2 regions of the Nonomuraea sp. NPDC050733 genome follow, and region 2 is predicted to be linked to the other one. Evidence: riboswitches for the same ligand, from Rfam matches in the RefSeq annotation. Region 2 holds a riboswitch; the other holds the start of a gene.
The links. Region 2 has a riboswitch for thiamine pyrophosphate ahead of AB0H64_RS30675 (cytosine permease). Riboswitches for the same ligand answer to the same signal wherever they lie in the genome.

Region 1: it holds a riboswitch for thiamine pyrophosphate, as region 2 does, so the genes downstream of both, AB0H64_RS22940 (FAD-dependent oxidoreductase) here and AB0H64_RS30675 (cytosine permease) in region 2, are expected to answer to the same signal.

What each region holds. Positions count from the first base shown of each region.
Region 1 covers NZ_JBFAHO010000014.1:85,670-92,910, reverse strand. Annotated here, with positions in the region: gene AB0H64_RS22955 (PASTA domain-containing protein) at 1-435, opposite strand, end outside; gene AB0H64_RS22950 (thiazole synthase) at 657-1,412, opposite strand; gene thiS (sulfur carrier protein ThiS) at 1,405-1,605, opposite strand; gene AB0H64_RS22940 (FAD-dependent oxidoreductase) at 1,602-2,897, opposite strand; TPP riboswitch at 2,887-3,003, opposite strand; gene AB0H64_RS22935 (FAD-dependent oxidoreductase) at 3,062-4,225, shown strand; gene AB0H64_RS22930 (Rv2175c family DNA-binding protein) at 4,256-4,630, shown strand; gene thiE (thiamine phosphate synthase) at 4,608-5,243, shown strand; gene AB0H64_RS22920 (polyprenyl synthetase family protein) at 5,295-6,362, opposite strand; gene metF (methylenetetrahydrofolate reductase [NAD(P)H]) at 6,452-7,241, shown strand, end outside.
Region 2 covers NZ_JBFAHO010000025.1:65,054-72,294, forward strand. Annotated here, with positions in the region: gene AB0H64_RS30665 (ATP-binding protein) at 1-936, opposite strand, end outside; gene AB0H64_RS30670 (methylated-DNA--[protein]-cysteine S-methyltransferase) at 1,030-1,590, shown strand; gene AB0H64_RS30675 (cytosine permease) at 1,601-2,944, opposite strand; TPP riboswitch at 2,935-3,047, opposite strand; gene AB0H64_RS30680 (hypothetical protein) at 3,147-3,377, opposite strand; gene AB0H64_RS30685 (rhodanese-like domain-containing protein) at 3,433-3,756, opposite strand; gene AB0H64_RS30690 (helix-turn-helix domain-containing protein) at 3,753-4,166, opposite strand; gene AB0H64_RS30695 (DNA-formamidopyrimidine glycosylase family protein) at 4,216-5,094, opposite strand; gene AB0H64_RS30700 (transcriptional regulator) at 5,157-5,762, opposite strand; gene AB0H64_RS30705 (GPP34 family phosphoprotein) at 5,786-6,445, shown strand; gene AB0H64_RS30710 (LCP family protein) at 6,490-7,241, opposite strand, start outside.

The DNA.
Region 1 (7,241 bases), on a different contig from region 2:
CTCCGGCTTGACGTCGCGGTGGACCATGCCCGCCTGGTGGGCGGCGCCCAGCGCCGCGAGCACCGGGATCAGGATCTCCAGCGCCTCGCGGGCGGGCAGCCTGCCCCGCTCGTGGAGTACTTCGCGCAGCGTCCTGCCCGGCACGTACTCCATCGACAGGTAGACGACGTCGCCGTCGGTGCCCTGGTCGAAGACGTGCACCACGTTGGGGTGGGAGAGGCTGGCCACGGACTTGGCCTCGCCGATGAAGCGCCGCACGAACGCCGGGTCCTCGGCGAGCGAGCGGTGCATGACCTTCAGCGCGACCGTGCGGTCGAGCCGGACGTCCAGGGCGAGGTAGACGGTCGCCATGCCGCCTCGCGCGATCCGGGACTCGATGCGGTAGCGCCCATCGAGGAGTCGCCCGACCAGGGGGTCCGCCGTCGTCGTGTCCACGCCGCCGAGTTTACGGGCGTTTGGCCCCTGGCAGGGTGCGACCACCCGAAACGATGCGGAGCCGTGGCTCCTGCCACGCCCTCTCTTGACCTCCCCGGCACCTCCCGGACCACGGGATCCACCGGCTCACAGAGGCCCCGCCCGCCCCGGCGTGACGCCGGGCCCGGCTTGACCCGATCCGTGAGTCCGGTCGCGGGTCCCGGGTCACCGGGGGCGCCGGGTCACGGGGTCATCGGGGAGGACGCCTCTGCGTAGCGGCGGCGCGGGATGCGCCCGGCCTGGCGGGCCAGCCGCCCGGCATGGACCGCGCCCCGCATGGCCGCCGCCATCAGGTCGGGTCGCTGCGCGCGGGTGACCGCCGTCGCCAGCAGCACGGCGTCGCAGCCCAGCTCCATCGCCAGCGCGGCGTCGCTGGCCGTGCCGATGCCCGCGTCGAGGATCACCGGCACGGAGGCCGCCTCCACGATGAGCTCGATGTTGTGCGGGTTGCGGATGCCGAGACCGGAGCCGATGGGCGCGCCGAGCGGCATGACGGCCGCGCAGCCGGCCTGCTCCAGACGGCGCGCCAGCGCCGGGTCGTCCCCGATGTACGGCAGCACCACGAAGCCCTCGGCAACCAGCCGCTCGGCCGCGTCGAACGTCTCGATCGGGTCCGGCAGCAGCGTCCGCTCGTCGGCGATGACCTCGAGCTTGACCCAGTTCGTCCCGAGGGCCTCGCGGGCCAGCCTGGCCGTCAGCACGGCCTCGCCCGCGGTGAAGCAGCCCGCGGTGTTGGGCAGCACCTTGATGCCGCGCTCGCGCAGCACGTCGAGGACCGAGCCGCGGGCCGACGGGTCGAGCCGCCGCATCGCAACCGTGGTCAGCTCGGTGCCGGAGGCGGCGAGGGCCTGGTCCAGCACCTCCAGCGAGGGCGCGCCGCCGGTGCCCATGATGAGCCGGGAGGAGAACTTCTCCCCGGCGATGATCAGATCATCCACCCTGCACCGCCGTGAGCACCTCGACGCGGTCGCTGTCGCCGAGCGCCGTGGTGTCCCACGAGCCGCGCGTCACGACCTCGTCGTTCAGGGCCACCGCCACGCCGGTGGTGGCGGTGGTCAGGATGCGTACGGCCTGCGCCACGGTGGTGCCGTCGGGCACCTCGCGCTGGCTGCCGTTGATCGTCACTTTCATCCCATCTCCTCGGAGCCGGAGCTCCTGTCGTAGGGGCCGGGGGGCCTGTCGTGCGCGCCGGGGGCCGGGTGGTGGCGGGCCGGGGAGCAGAGGGCGGCCAGTTCGGGCTCCTCGCCCAGGAGGATCGCCGTCGTGAGCGGCGCCAGGAGCACCCCGCCGCGGTGGTGCCCGGTCGCCAGCGTCAGCCCCGGGACGCCGGCCGGGCCGATGAGCGGCAGGTTGTCCGGGGTGCCGGGACGCAGGCCAGCCACGACCTCGGCCACCTCCAGCTCGGTCACGCCGGGCACCAGCTCCCGGGCGTCGCGTAGCAGCTCGTACACGCCGCCGGCCGTCACCCGCGTGTCGAACCCCATCTCCTCCTGCGTGGCGCCCACCACGAGCTCGCCGTCGCCGCGCGGCACCAGGTAGACGGGGGCGCCGTGGACCATGCCGCGCACGCACCGGCCGAGCAGCGGCTCGGGGGAGCGCAGCCGCATGATCTGGCCCTTGACCGGCCGGACCGGGAGGTCGTACAGCTCGCCGCTCCACGCGCCGGCGGCCAGGATCACCCCGTCGGCGCGGATCTCGGACGGCAGGTCCCCGCCGTCCGCCGGAGACTCCAGCCGTACGCCCACGACCGCCGGACCGCGCCCGGAGCCGCCACCAGGGCCGCCAGGGGCACGCAGGAGCTCCGACACCCGGGCCCGCACCACGGGGACGCCCAGCCGCTCCAGGGCGGCCAGCAGGGCGGCTGTGACGCGGCGCGGGTCCACCCACGCGTCGCCCGGCGCCAGCAGCCCGCCCCGCACCGACGGGGCCAGCATCGGCTCCAGGCGGCGGCACTCCCTGCCCGTCAGCCGCTCCACCGGCAGCCCCAGCTTGCCCATGAACCCGCCCAGCTCGTCCAGCGCCGCCAGGTCGTCCGCGCCGAACGCCACGTCCAGGGTGCCGTCGGCACGGAAGTCCAGCCCGTACGACGGGACCGGGCCAGGACGCGCAGGGGACGACGGCACGGGAGAAGCGCCGCCGGAGGGCCCGCGCGGGCGCGACGGGGCCAGGACGCCCGGCGGCAGGCCGGCGTCCTCGGCCAGCTCGGCGGCGAACGACGGCCAGCGGCGCAGCGACGCCACCCCCAGCCGCAGCAGCGGCTCCTCGGTGTAGGCGACCTCGCTGACGGGCGCCAGCATGCCCGCCGCCGCGTGCGAGGCCCCGGAGGCCGGGGCCGGGTCCACCACGGTGACGGCCCGCCCCACCCGCGACAGCCGCCAGGCGATGGACAGCCCGACGATCCCGCCGCCCACGACCAGCTCCATGCGCGCTCCCTTCGCCGGCATGATCCGGATCAGGTGGATTGCGGTCGAAGGCCCGGTCAAGCCTTCCTCTCAGCCCGGTCACGGCCGGACTCCCGCGCGTCGTACCCCTCAAGCCTACGGCCTCGGTGCGGAGCGCAGGCGGCGGCCCCGTTATGGTCTTGACCGTGAACCGTGTCGTGGTGGCAGGAGCGGGCCTGGCCGGCGTGCGCAGCATCGAGGCCCTGCGGGCGAGGGGGTTCGGCGGCGAGATCACCCTCCTGGGACAGGAACGGCATCGCCCGTACGACCGGCCGCCCCTGTCGAAGGCGGTGCTGCTGGGCACCAGCGACTCCAGTTTCGTCGACTCCGACCTCGCGACGCTGGAGGTGGACTTCCGCCCCGGCGTCAGCGCCACCGGCCTGCGTCCGGGCGTCGTCGAGACCAGCGAGGGCGAGCTGGCGTACGACGGGCTGGTCATCGCGACCGGCGCCGAGCCGATCACGCTGCCCGGCGACGGGCCGCAGCACGTGCTGCGCACTCTCGACGACGCGCTGGAGCTGCGTGCCCGGCTGGTCCGCGGCGCCCGCGTCGCGGTGGTCGGCGCCGGCTGGATCGGCGCCGAGGTGGCCACGGCCGCCCGCCGCGCGGGCTGCGAGGTGACCGTGATCGAGGCCGGCCCCGCGCCGCTCTCCCACGCCGTCGGGACCGAGATCGGCGCCCGTACCACCGCCTGGTACGACGGCGTCGACCTGCGGCTGGACACCATGGTCGCGTCGGTGGACGAGGGCGGGGTGCGGCTGGTGGACGGCGAGTTCGTCGAGGCGCACGTGGTCGTCTCCGGCATCGGGGTCCGCCCGGCCGTGGAGTGGCTGGCGGGCGCCGACATCGACCTGCACAACGGCGTCGTCACCGACGAGCACCTGCGCGCCTCCCTGCCGGGCGTGGTGGCGGTGGGCGACTGCGCCGCCTGGTGGTCGCGCCGTTACGGCACGCGCCTGCGGGTGGAGCACTGGGACACCGCGCTCGGCGCGCCCGAGGTCGCCGCGGCCACCCTGCTGGGCGAGGAGGCCGTCTACGACCCGGTGCCGTACTTCTGGTCCGAGCAGTTCGGCCACATGGTCCAGTACGCGGGTCACCATCCGGCCGGCGAGCGTCTCCTGTACCGGGGCGGCCCGGAGGGCAAGTGGTCGGCCTGCTGGCTGACCGGCGACGGCGCGCTGGCCGCGGTGCTGGCCGTGGACCGGCCGCGGGACCTCGTCCAGGGCCGCCGCATCATCGACGCGGGGCACAGGATCGACCCGGAACGCCTGGTAGATCCCGATGTCCCTCTACGGGATTGTGTTGTTTGAGCAAGCGCGCCATGTGGTAGTTGTGGTTTCGTGACGCTTTCTGTTGCACAGATCGACCGGGAGACCGACCAGCTCGTCAACGAGTGGCTCACTCTCCCCGAGGTGGCCGACCGCCTGCAGCTCTCGCTCGGGCGGACCAAGCAACTCCTCAAGGACCACAAGCTGCTCGGCGTGCGCCGGGGCAGCGGCGGGCCGCACGTGCCCGCGGCGTTCCTTGACGGAAGGGACGTGATGAAGGGCCTGCCCGGCACGCTGACCGTGCTGCTGGACGCGGGCTACGACGACGCCGAGGCGCTGCGGTGGCTCTTCACCCCGGACGACTCGCTGCCCGGCTCGCCCGTCGAGGCGATCCGCGCGGGCCGCCACACCGAGGTCAAGCGGCGTGCCCAGGCCCTCGCTTTCTGACGCCCGGCTCTACCTCTGCACCGACGGCCGGCGCCGGCGCGGTGACCTGGCCGAGTTCCTCGACACCGTGCTCGCCAACGGCGTCGACGTCGTCCAGCTCCGTGAGAAGGGCCTGGAGGCGCGGGAGGAGCTCGCGCTGCTGGAGGTCTTCCGCGACGCCTGCGACCGGCACGGCAGGCTGCTGGCCGTCAACGACCGGGCGGACGTGGCCTACGCCGCCCGGCCCGACGTGCTCCACCTGGGGCAGGACGACCTTCCGGTGGGCGTCGCGCGGGAGATACTCGGCGACGACATCCTCATCGGCAGGTCCACCCACTCCACCGCCGAGGCGTCCGCCGCCGCGGTGGAGGAGGGCGTCGACTACTTCTGCTGCGGGCCGACCTGGCCCACCCCGACCAAGCCGGGCCGTCCCGCGCCGGGGCCGTCGCTGCTGCGGCACGCGGCCTCGATCGCCACGGACCGGCCGTGGTTCGCCATCGGCGGCATCGACCTGGACAACCTCGACGAGGTCATGGCGTGCGGGGCGACCCGCGTCGTCGTGGTGCGGGCGATCACCGAGGCCGACGACCCGGGCGCGGCGGCGGCGGAGTTCGCCAAGCGCCTGGCCCGCTGACCCACCCGACCGCTTGCGACCCTCCCAGCGCCCGTGGAAGCGCGGGGAGGGTCAGGCCTTGCGGGAGGTGGCGGCGACGGCCAGGTCGGCCAGCGCGGAGCGCGCCCCGGCCGTGATCGGCGCCTGGTCGAGGCAGGCCAGCGCCTCCGTCAGGTACGTCCCGATCAGGTCCTCGCACTCCCGCAGCGCCCCCGTGTCCTCGATGACCTCCCGCAGCGCCGCCACGCCCCGGTCGTCGAGCCCCGGGTCGCCGAGCAGGCTCCGCACCAGCGCGGCCTGCGTGGGGGTGGCGGCGGCCAGGGTGCGCGCCATGAGCATCGTCCGCTTGCCCTCGCGCAGGTCGTCGCCGGCCGGCTTGCCGGTGGCCGCCGGGTCGCCGAACACGCCGAGGATGTCGTCGCGCATCTGGAACGCGATCCCCACCCGCGTGCCGTACGTGGTGCACAGCTCGTCCATCCACGGCGCCAGCTCGCCCGCCGCGAGGACCAGCCCGAGCCGGAGGGGCTGCTCGACGGAGTACTTGCCGCTCTTGTACAGGGCGACGCGCAGCGCCGACTCGAACGTGTTCTCCCCGTGGGCCTGCTCCAGCAGGTCGAGGTACTGGCCGCACATCAGCTCGGTGCGCATGTGGTCGTGGACCGGCTGCGCCGCCCCGATCGACTCCGGCGGCAGGCCGCTGCCGCGCCACATCTCGCCGGACCAGATCAGCAGCAGGTTGCCCAGCAGGATCGCCGCGCCCACGCCGAACTGCTCGGCCGAGCCGTGCCAGCCGGCCCCCGCGTGCATCGTCTCGAACCGGCGGTGCGCCGACGGCATCCCGCGGCGCAGGTCGCTCTTGTCCATCACGTCGTCGTGGACCAGCGCGCTGGCCTGGAGCAGCTCCAGCGACGCCGCGGCCGGGTAGATGCCCGGCTCGTCCGCGCCGCCCGCCCCGCGCCACCCCCAGTAGCAGAACGCGGGACGCAGCCGCTTGCCGCCGGCCAGCAGCTCCTTGGCGGCCAGGCGGAGCGGCTCCAGCTCCGGCGCGCCCGTGAGCGGAAGCTGCCGGTCGACGAACTCCCTCAGGCAACGGTCCACCTGTTCGCGCAAGGTGTCCATGCTCGCGGCCTCAGTGCTCATGCCTTGAGACTAGTGGCCGACGGGCGGCACCCGGATCTCCAGGACCCGGGTGACCGCTGGCGCGGGCCCCGCCACGGTAACCTTGGGACATGGCGCTTGGTCGACCTTCCGTCCTGCCCGATCGTGTCCCCACCGTCCGCGAGCTCCTCGCCTCCGGTGGCCGGTCGTTCTCCTTCGAGTTCTTCCCCCCGAAGACCGACGAGGGCGAGCGGCAGCTGTGGCGGGCGATCAGGGAGCTGGAGTCGCTGCGGCCGACGTTCGTGTCCGTCACGTACGGCGCGGGCGGCACCACGCGCGACCGCACGGTCGACATCGTCGAGCGGGTCGCCCACGGCACCACGCTCACGCCGGTGGCCCACTTCACCGCCGTCAACCACTCGGTCCGCGAGCTGCGCCACCTCGTCGGCCGGTTCGCCGACGCGGGAGTGCGCAACATCCTGGCCGTGCGGGGCGACCCGCCCGGCGACCCGACCGGCGAGTGGGTCCGGCATCCCGACGGCGTCCAGTACGCCGAGGACCTGGTGCGGCTCATCCGGCAGGCCGGCGACTTCTGCGTGGGCGTGGCGGCGTTCCCCTACAAGCACCCGCGCTCGCCGTCCATCGAGTCCGACACCGAGTTCTTCGTCCGCAAGTGCCGGGCGGGCGCCGACTACGCGATCACGCAGATGTTCTTCCAGGCCGACGACTACCTGCGGCTGCGCGACCGGGTCGCCGCCCGGGGCTGCGACACGCCGATCATCCCGTGCATCATGCCGGTCACCCAGATGAGCACGATCGCCCGGTCGGAGCAGCTCTCGGGCGCGCCGTTCCCGCCGGAGCTCGCGGCCCGCTTCGAGGCCGTCGCCGACGACCCGGCGGCGGTGCGGCGGCTGGGCATCG
Region 2 (7,241 bases):
CCCGTCGAGCACGGCGATGCCGTCGGCGCTGGCGTCGAACACCGCCTGCTCGTGGGCCCGCTGCCGCACCGCCTCCTGGTAGGCCATGGCGTTGCCCACCGCGATGCCGGCGTGCCCGGCCAGCAGCTCCAGCAGCTCCAGCTCCAGGTGGCCGGGCTTGCGCTGGGCGTACAGCGCGTACAGCGCGCCGTACGGCCGCCCGCCCACGGCGGCCAGCCCGAGCGCGATCGTGTGCAGGCCGGTCAGCTCCGCCCACAGCAGCTCGTCGAGCCCGTGGGACTCCAGCAGGACGGTCTTGCCGGTGCGCAGCAGCTTGCCCACCAGGCTGGTGCGCAGCCCGGCCGTGGCGCCCTTGAGCGTCTCGGGCAGCCGGTGGGCGCTGACCACGCGCAGCCGTTCGCCCTCGATGAGCACGAACCCGCCCGCGTCGGCGCCCGTCAGCTCGGTCAGGCTGCCGGCGATCCGGTCGAGGACGGCGGGCAGCTCCAGCTCGGCGTTGATGTCGCCGACCACGTCGGTCAGCCGGCGCACCAGCCGGACCCGGCGCGCCATGCGCTCGCTCGCCGCCTCCTCGGCCGCCGCGCGGTGGTGGACGCACACGTATCCCACCACCGAACTGCCCATCACCATCGGCCCGATGTCGACCGTCACATCGAGCACGCTTCCGTCGCGGCGTAACCGCTTGGTGCGCAGCGTCACCTGGTCGCCGGTACGCGCGCGTTCGAGCACCGCGTTGTGCTCAGCCGTCAGCTCCCCCGGCACGATCGGCGCCCTGCGGCCCAGCATCTCCTCGGCGGTCCAGCCGAAGAGCCGCTCGGCGGCCGGGGTCCACACCAGCACGGTCTGGTCCCGGTCGAGCGCGATCAGCGCGTTGGGCGAGCCGGCGAGCACCGCGCGAGCGATCTCGTCGTCACTGCCGGCCCACTCGTCACCCACACCTCCATAGTGCCCGCGCTGCGGGGCCGCCGTCGGCCGATCCGTCCGATACGCTGCCGATCACGACCTACCAGGTGAGAAGAGGGTGAGCGGATGTCGAGCGGTGATCTCGATGCCCTGCTACGGGTGACCTCCGCCACCTACCGCGGGGAGACCCCGCCCGACGTCGCGTTCGGCACCTATGACGGCGCCGTGGGGCGGCTGGTGCTGGCGGTGTCCGGCAAGGGGGTCGTGGCGTGCAGCTTCGAGGACGAGCACGCGGTGTACGAGCGGGTGACGCGGCACGTGGGCTCGTTCATCGGCCCCGACCCCGGCCGGCTGGACCCGGTGCGCCGGGAGCTGGACGCGTACTTCTCGGGGCGGCTGCGGGCCTTCACCACGCCGGTCGACCTGGCCATCGCCACGTCGTTCGCGCGCACGGTGCTGCAGAAGACCATGGCGATCCCGTACGGCACGACGGCGACGCTCGGTGAGATCGGCGAGCGCATCGGCCGGCCACGCGCGCTGCGGGCGGTCGGCAACGCGCTGATGGCCAACCCGGTGTGCGTCATCGTGCCGTGCCACCGGATCGTGCCCGGCGACGGCGCGCTCGGCGACTACGCCGGAGGCGTGAACGCCAAGCGCCACCTCCTCACCGTCGAGTCCCGCTCCTGATCACGAGCTGTCAGGCGCGGTCGGCGAGGGCCCGGCGCCGGGCCAGGCCGAGGGCGAGCGTGACCAGCGCGGCCACGAGCGCCGCGCCGAGCGCGCCGTTCATCCACGGCTGGCGGGTGAAGCCGATCTCCTCGCGCACCTCGGCCCAGAACCCGTCCCAGGCACCGACGGTCGGCGTCGAGGTGGTCAGCCAGTACGCGGCGAAGCCGAGCACCCAGGGCACCAGCATGGACCAGCGGGACGGCGCGTCCTCGTCGGTGTTCCACCGGGCGGAACCGCCGAGCACGAAGTAGTCCACGGCGAGGACCGCGAACATCGGCACGAACACCGCGCCGATGATGCCGAGGAACGCCCCGTAGGAGTTCACGTCCACCACCAGCGCCACTGCGGTGGTGACCACGCCGATCGAGACACTGAAGACGCGGCGGTCGACGCGGGGCATGAGGTTCTGCAGCGAGAGGGTGGTCGAGTAGACGTTCGCGAACGACTGGTCGGTCTCGCGCAGGACGAGCACCGCGAAGAACAGCGCGCCGAGCGGCGCCGCGACGAACGTCCCGAACACCGCGGTGCCGTCCGCCTGGACCGCGGCCGCCCCGGCGATGGCCACCGCGTACACGCCGAGCCCCAGGCAGGCCACCTGGGCCAGCGTGTAGCCGCCGACGACGCCGGTGAACGCGGCGGCGCTCGACCTGGAGTGCCGGGCGAAGTCGGCCGCCATCGGCACCCACGAGACCGACAGCGCGATCACGTAGTCGACGGCCGGCGCGAACGCCTGCCACGAGCCGCCGGCCTGCGGCTGGGCCTGGCCGAGGAAGTCCACGGCGAACCAGGCCAGCGCGATGACCACGGCGACCGTGACGTACCGGCGCAGCAGCCGCACCGAGCCGAGCGGCCAGATCGACAGCGAGGTGGTGAGGACCCCGGCGACGACCACCCAGACCGCGTACGGCACCGCCGGACCGAAGATCGCGCTCGCGCCCATGGAGATCACCCAGAGCTCGAAGGCGCCCCAGCCGACCATCTGGATGATGTTGAGCACCGTCGGCACGTACGACAGCCGCGCCCCGAACAGCCCCCGGAGCAACACCATCGCGGGCCGTCCCGTCCGGGTGCCCGGGATGGCGGCCAGGCCGACCATGGCGGTGCCGAGGAGGCTGCCCACGACGGCGGCGGTGAGGGCCGCGGCGACGGTCAGCGGGGCGCCGCCCAGCGGGTCGAGCAGGAAGAGCGCGCCGGAGAAGCCCAGCAGGCTCACCCCGAGGTTGGCCCAGAGCGCGCCCTGGTCCAGCACGCCGAGTGTCTTCGGCGGGGTCTCGTCGAGGGTCAGCGGGACTTCGTTGACGGCATGCGTCATCACACACTCCCTACGCCGGCATTACCCGGACAGGTTCATGCGGTCGGCAGCAGCGGCAGCTGCCCTCTCAGCCCGGTGGCCCCGAGCTCCCGCGGGATCTGTAGTTGTCGCACAGCCCTGGCACCCCGGTCTCAGCCGGAAATGTCCTGGCGTGCGCCCTCATGATGCCTCATGCGCCGCCGGACGGCCACACCCGGTCCTGTCAGGGGGTGTACGCGTACGGGGTCGTGGTGCCGAGCGGCTCGAAGCCGAGCCGCAGCAGGATCGGGCGGCTCTCGCTGGAGGCGTCGACGGCCGTGGCCTCGTCGAGATCGGACCAGAAAACCCCGTTCCAGCGGTCCTCGCCGGCCTCGCGCACCACGCGGCCGTCCCGCTCGCCCTGCCCGATCCGCACCTGACGCTCGTAGGCCGTCAGCACCTCGTCACGATTCACCGGCACAGCCCAGCAGCACCCGCCCACGCGGACAACCGAATTTCCGGCCCGGCTCTCAGGCCACGAACGGCGGCTGACCGGTCTCGCTGACCATCGGACGGCTCGCGCCCTCCCACGACTGCATGCCGCCGCCGACGTTGACCGCCTCGCGCCCCAGGTGGTTCAGCCACGCCGCCACCTGGTAGGACCGGCCGCCGACCCGGCAGACGACGTAGACCTTGCCGCCGGCGGGGACCTCGTCGACCCGCCCCTGGATCTCGCTCATCGGGATGTGCACGGCCTCGGGAGCGTGGCCCGCCACCCACTCCTCACGCTCGCGCACGTCCAGCAGGAAAGCGTCGTCGGGTACGTCACGTGCCTCTACCTCGGGAACCGTCATGCGTCCATCATCTCGCGCCCCCGGTCGTAGGCCGCACGGGCCTCGGCGATCTCCCGCTGGTGCGACTCGGTCCAGGTGACCAGCGACTTGATCGTCTCGTGCAGGGTGCGGCCGAGCGGCGTGAGCGCGTAGTCGACGCGGGGCGGCACGACGGGATGGACGGTCCTGGTCACCAGGCCGTCGCGCTCCAGGTGGCGCAGGGTCACGCTGAGCATGCGCTGGCTGACCCCGTCGATCTCGCGGCGCAGCTCGCTGAAGCGCAGGCTCCGGCTGTCGAGCAGGGCGATGACGAGCAGCGACCACTTGTCGGCGACGCGGTCCAGGATCTGCCGGACCTCGCAGTCCTCGCGGGTGTCCCACTGCCGGACGTCGTAGTCGTCGGTGATGTCACAGGAGGCGTGGTCGTCCATGGCTTCCATGCTGTCGCAGGCACATCGCGGTTACAAGAGATAACCGACCCTACTTGAGCAGGCGCGACAGGCGCCGGTCGGCGAGCGGCTTGCCGCCGGTCTGGCAGGTCGGGCAGTACTGGAGCGAGGAGTCGGCGAAGGAGACCTCGCGGATGGTGTCGCCGCAGACGTCGCACGGCTGGCCGGCGCGGTTGTGGACGCGCAGGCCGGACTTCTTCTCCGCCTTGAGGTCCTTGGCGGCCAGCCCGTGGGCCCGCTCCATGGCCTCGCGCAGCGTCGTGACGATGGCCTCGTGCAGGTCCGCGATCTGCGCGTCGGTCAGCGAGGAAGCGATCTTGAACGGGGACATCCGGGCCGCGTGGAGCACCTCGTCGGAGTAGGCGTTGCCGATGCCCGCGATGACCTTCTGGTCGCGCAGCAGGCCCTTGATCTGCGTGCGGTTGCCGCCCACGATCTGCTTCAGCGTCTCGACCGTGAACGACTCCGCCAGCGGGTCCGGGCCCAGCGAGGCCACGCCGGGCACCTCGGCCGGGTCCCTCGTGACGTAGATGGCCAGGCGCTTCTGCGTGCCGGCCTCGGTCAGCTCGAACCCCGGCGCCAGGCCCTCGTCGTCGGGCGCGAACCGCACCCTCGCCGCGAGCGGGCCCTTGCCGGGACGGACGGGCTTGGCGCCCGACAGGTCGTCGCGCCAGCGCAGCCAGCCGGCCCGGGCCAGGTGGATGACCAGGTGGAGCCCGTCGCAGTCGAGGTCGAGGAACTTGCCGTGCCGCGACACGCCGGTGACGCTCAGCCCGCCCAGCGCGCTCACCGGCGGGTCGAACGTCTTGAGCGCCTGGATCGCCACCACGTCGACGGCCAGCACGGTCCGGCCGACCGCCCGCTCACGCAGGAATCCGGCCAGGGACTCGACTTCGGGAAGTTCCGGCATGCCACCAGAGTACGGTCACGCACCGACAGCGTCCCGGACGCTCGCGGACGCCGCTCCACGCGTCAGGGAACGTCCCAGAAGGCCAGCTCATGGGCCATGCCCTCGCGGAACAGCCGCTCCGCCCGCGCCGGGTCGGGAGCCGCCTCGTCGATCATCCCGGCGATCCGGGCGGCCAGCGCGGCGAACCCCGGGTCGGCGTAGGTGTCCACCCACGCCCGGTAGCGCGGCTCGGCCGGCGGGTCCTGCGCCAGGATCCGGCCCAGCGTCGAATATCCCCACATGCACGGGTACAGCGCCGCCAGCCCGTCGGCGTACGTGGCCGCCGACTCCAGCAGGAAGGCCGTGTACGCCGCGCACGCCGGCCCCTTCACGGCCCCCTCCAGGTCGGCGCCGAACCCGGCCGACATGGTTCGGTGCAGGCTCAGCTCGTCATGGAAGGTGGCGTGCGCCAGGTCCACCAGATCCCCCAGGTGGCCGTCCGGCGCCTGCCAGGCCAGCCGGGCGAAGACCCGCACGTAGTCGAGCAGGAACAGGTAGTCCTGCTCGAGCCAGGACCGGAACACCGCCTCGGGCAGGTCGCCGCGGGCTATCCCGGCGACGGTGGGGTGCGCGAGCTGGGCGTCGAGCAGCGGGCGGCCGGCGGCGTGCAACTTCTCGGAGATGGACATGAGCGCACGTTAGTGTCAGGGACATGACTGTGACGATCGCCGAGGAACTCCTCCTGCTCGCCCACAGCGAGGACGAGGGCAAGCAGCTCGTCAGCTCGACCCAGCTCGACCCCGCGCTGGGCGGCGCCCTCCTGGCCGAGCTGGCCGTCAACGGCCGGATCGAGCTGTCGGACAAGACAGTGACCGTCAAGGACCCCACTCCGCTCGGCGACGCGGAGCTGGACGGAGCACTGGCCCGCATCGCGGCGGAGGGCAGGGAGCGCAAGCCCGTCTGGTGGGTGCAGAAGCTCATGTCCGGCAAGCCCCGCCCGCGGCTGCTGACCCGGCTCGCCGAGACCGGCGTGCTGACCGAGCAGCGCGGCAAGGTCCTGGGGATCTTCCCGACGACGCGCTGGCCGGAGGCCGACGGCTCCGTCGAGGCGGACGTCAGGGAGCGGGTCGCGAGCGCGCTGGGCGGCGCCGACCCCGACGCGCGCACCGCGGTGCTCATCGCGCTCCTGCACGCCGCCAAGATCGACCGCAAGGCGTTCCCGGGGGCGAGCAAGGAGCGCGTCAAGGAGATCGCCGAGGGGGCGTGGGCGGCCGACGCCGTGGCCAAGACCATCGCGGCGATCAACGCGGCCATGACGGTCGCGGTCACGTCTGCCGCCGTCGCGGCCTCGACCAGCGCCGCCACCGGCTGAGCGCCCCGGCCCCGCCCTCGCGGGGCCGGGCCGGGGCGGGCCGGTCAGCCGGCGTCGAGGATCTCCTGCGGGACCGGCCTGTCGTTCTTGAGCGCGTCGAACAGCGCCAGCGCGCGGGTCCGGTCCCACTTGATCGCCGAGCCGCCGCCCGCGATCTCGTTGCCGCCGAACGGCACCACGGTCGTGACCGGGCTGTCGCCCATCGCCAGCCCCAGCGAGAGCATGTCGAGCGCGCCCGTGGAGGAGTCGACCGTGACCGCGTCCGTGGCGCTCATGGCCAGCGGGATCGAGGTGAAGGGGTTGAGCAGGACACCGGGCCCGGCGGCCTTCTTGACCACCGCGCCGAGGAACTGCCGCTGCCGCTTGGTCCGCTCGAAGTCGGGCAGCGCGCCGCCCTTGCGGGTGCGCACGTAGCCGAGAGCCTGGCTGCCGCTGAGCACCTGCTTGCCCTTCTTCAGCTTGAGCCCGGCCTTGGGGTCGTTCACGGCGGCCCGTACGTCGATCTCGACACCGCCGATCGCGTCGACGATGCCCACGAACCCGGCGAAGCCGATCTCCATGTAATGGTCGACTCGCACGCCGGTGACGGTCTCGACAGTCTGGGCCAGCAGCTTCGGGCCGCCGAACGCGTAGGCGGCGTTGAGCTTGTTGCGGCCCCTGCCGGGGATGGTGACGGCCGAGTCGCGGGGCAGGCTGACCAGCGTCGGCTTGTCGCTGCCCTCGGGGATGTGCAGCAGCATCATCGAGTCGGTGCGCTGCCCGGCCGCGCGGCCGGTGGCGAGCTTGCGGCGCTGCG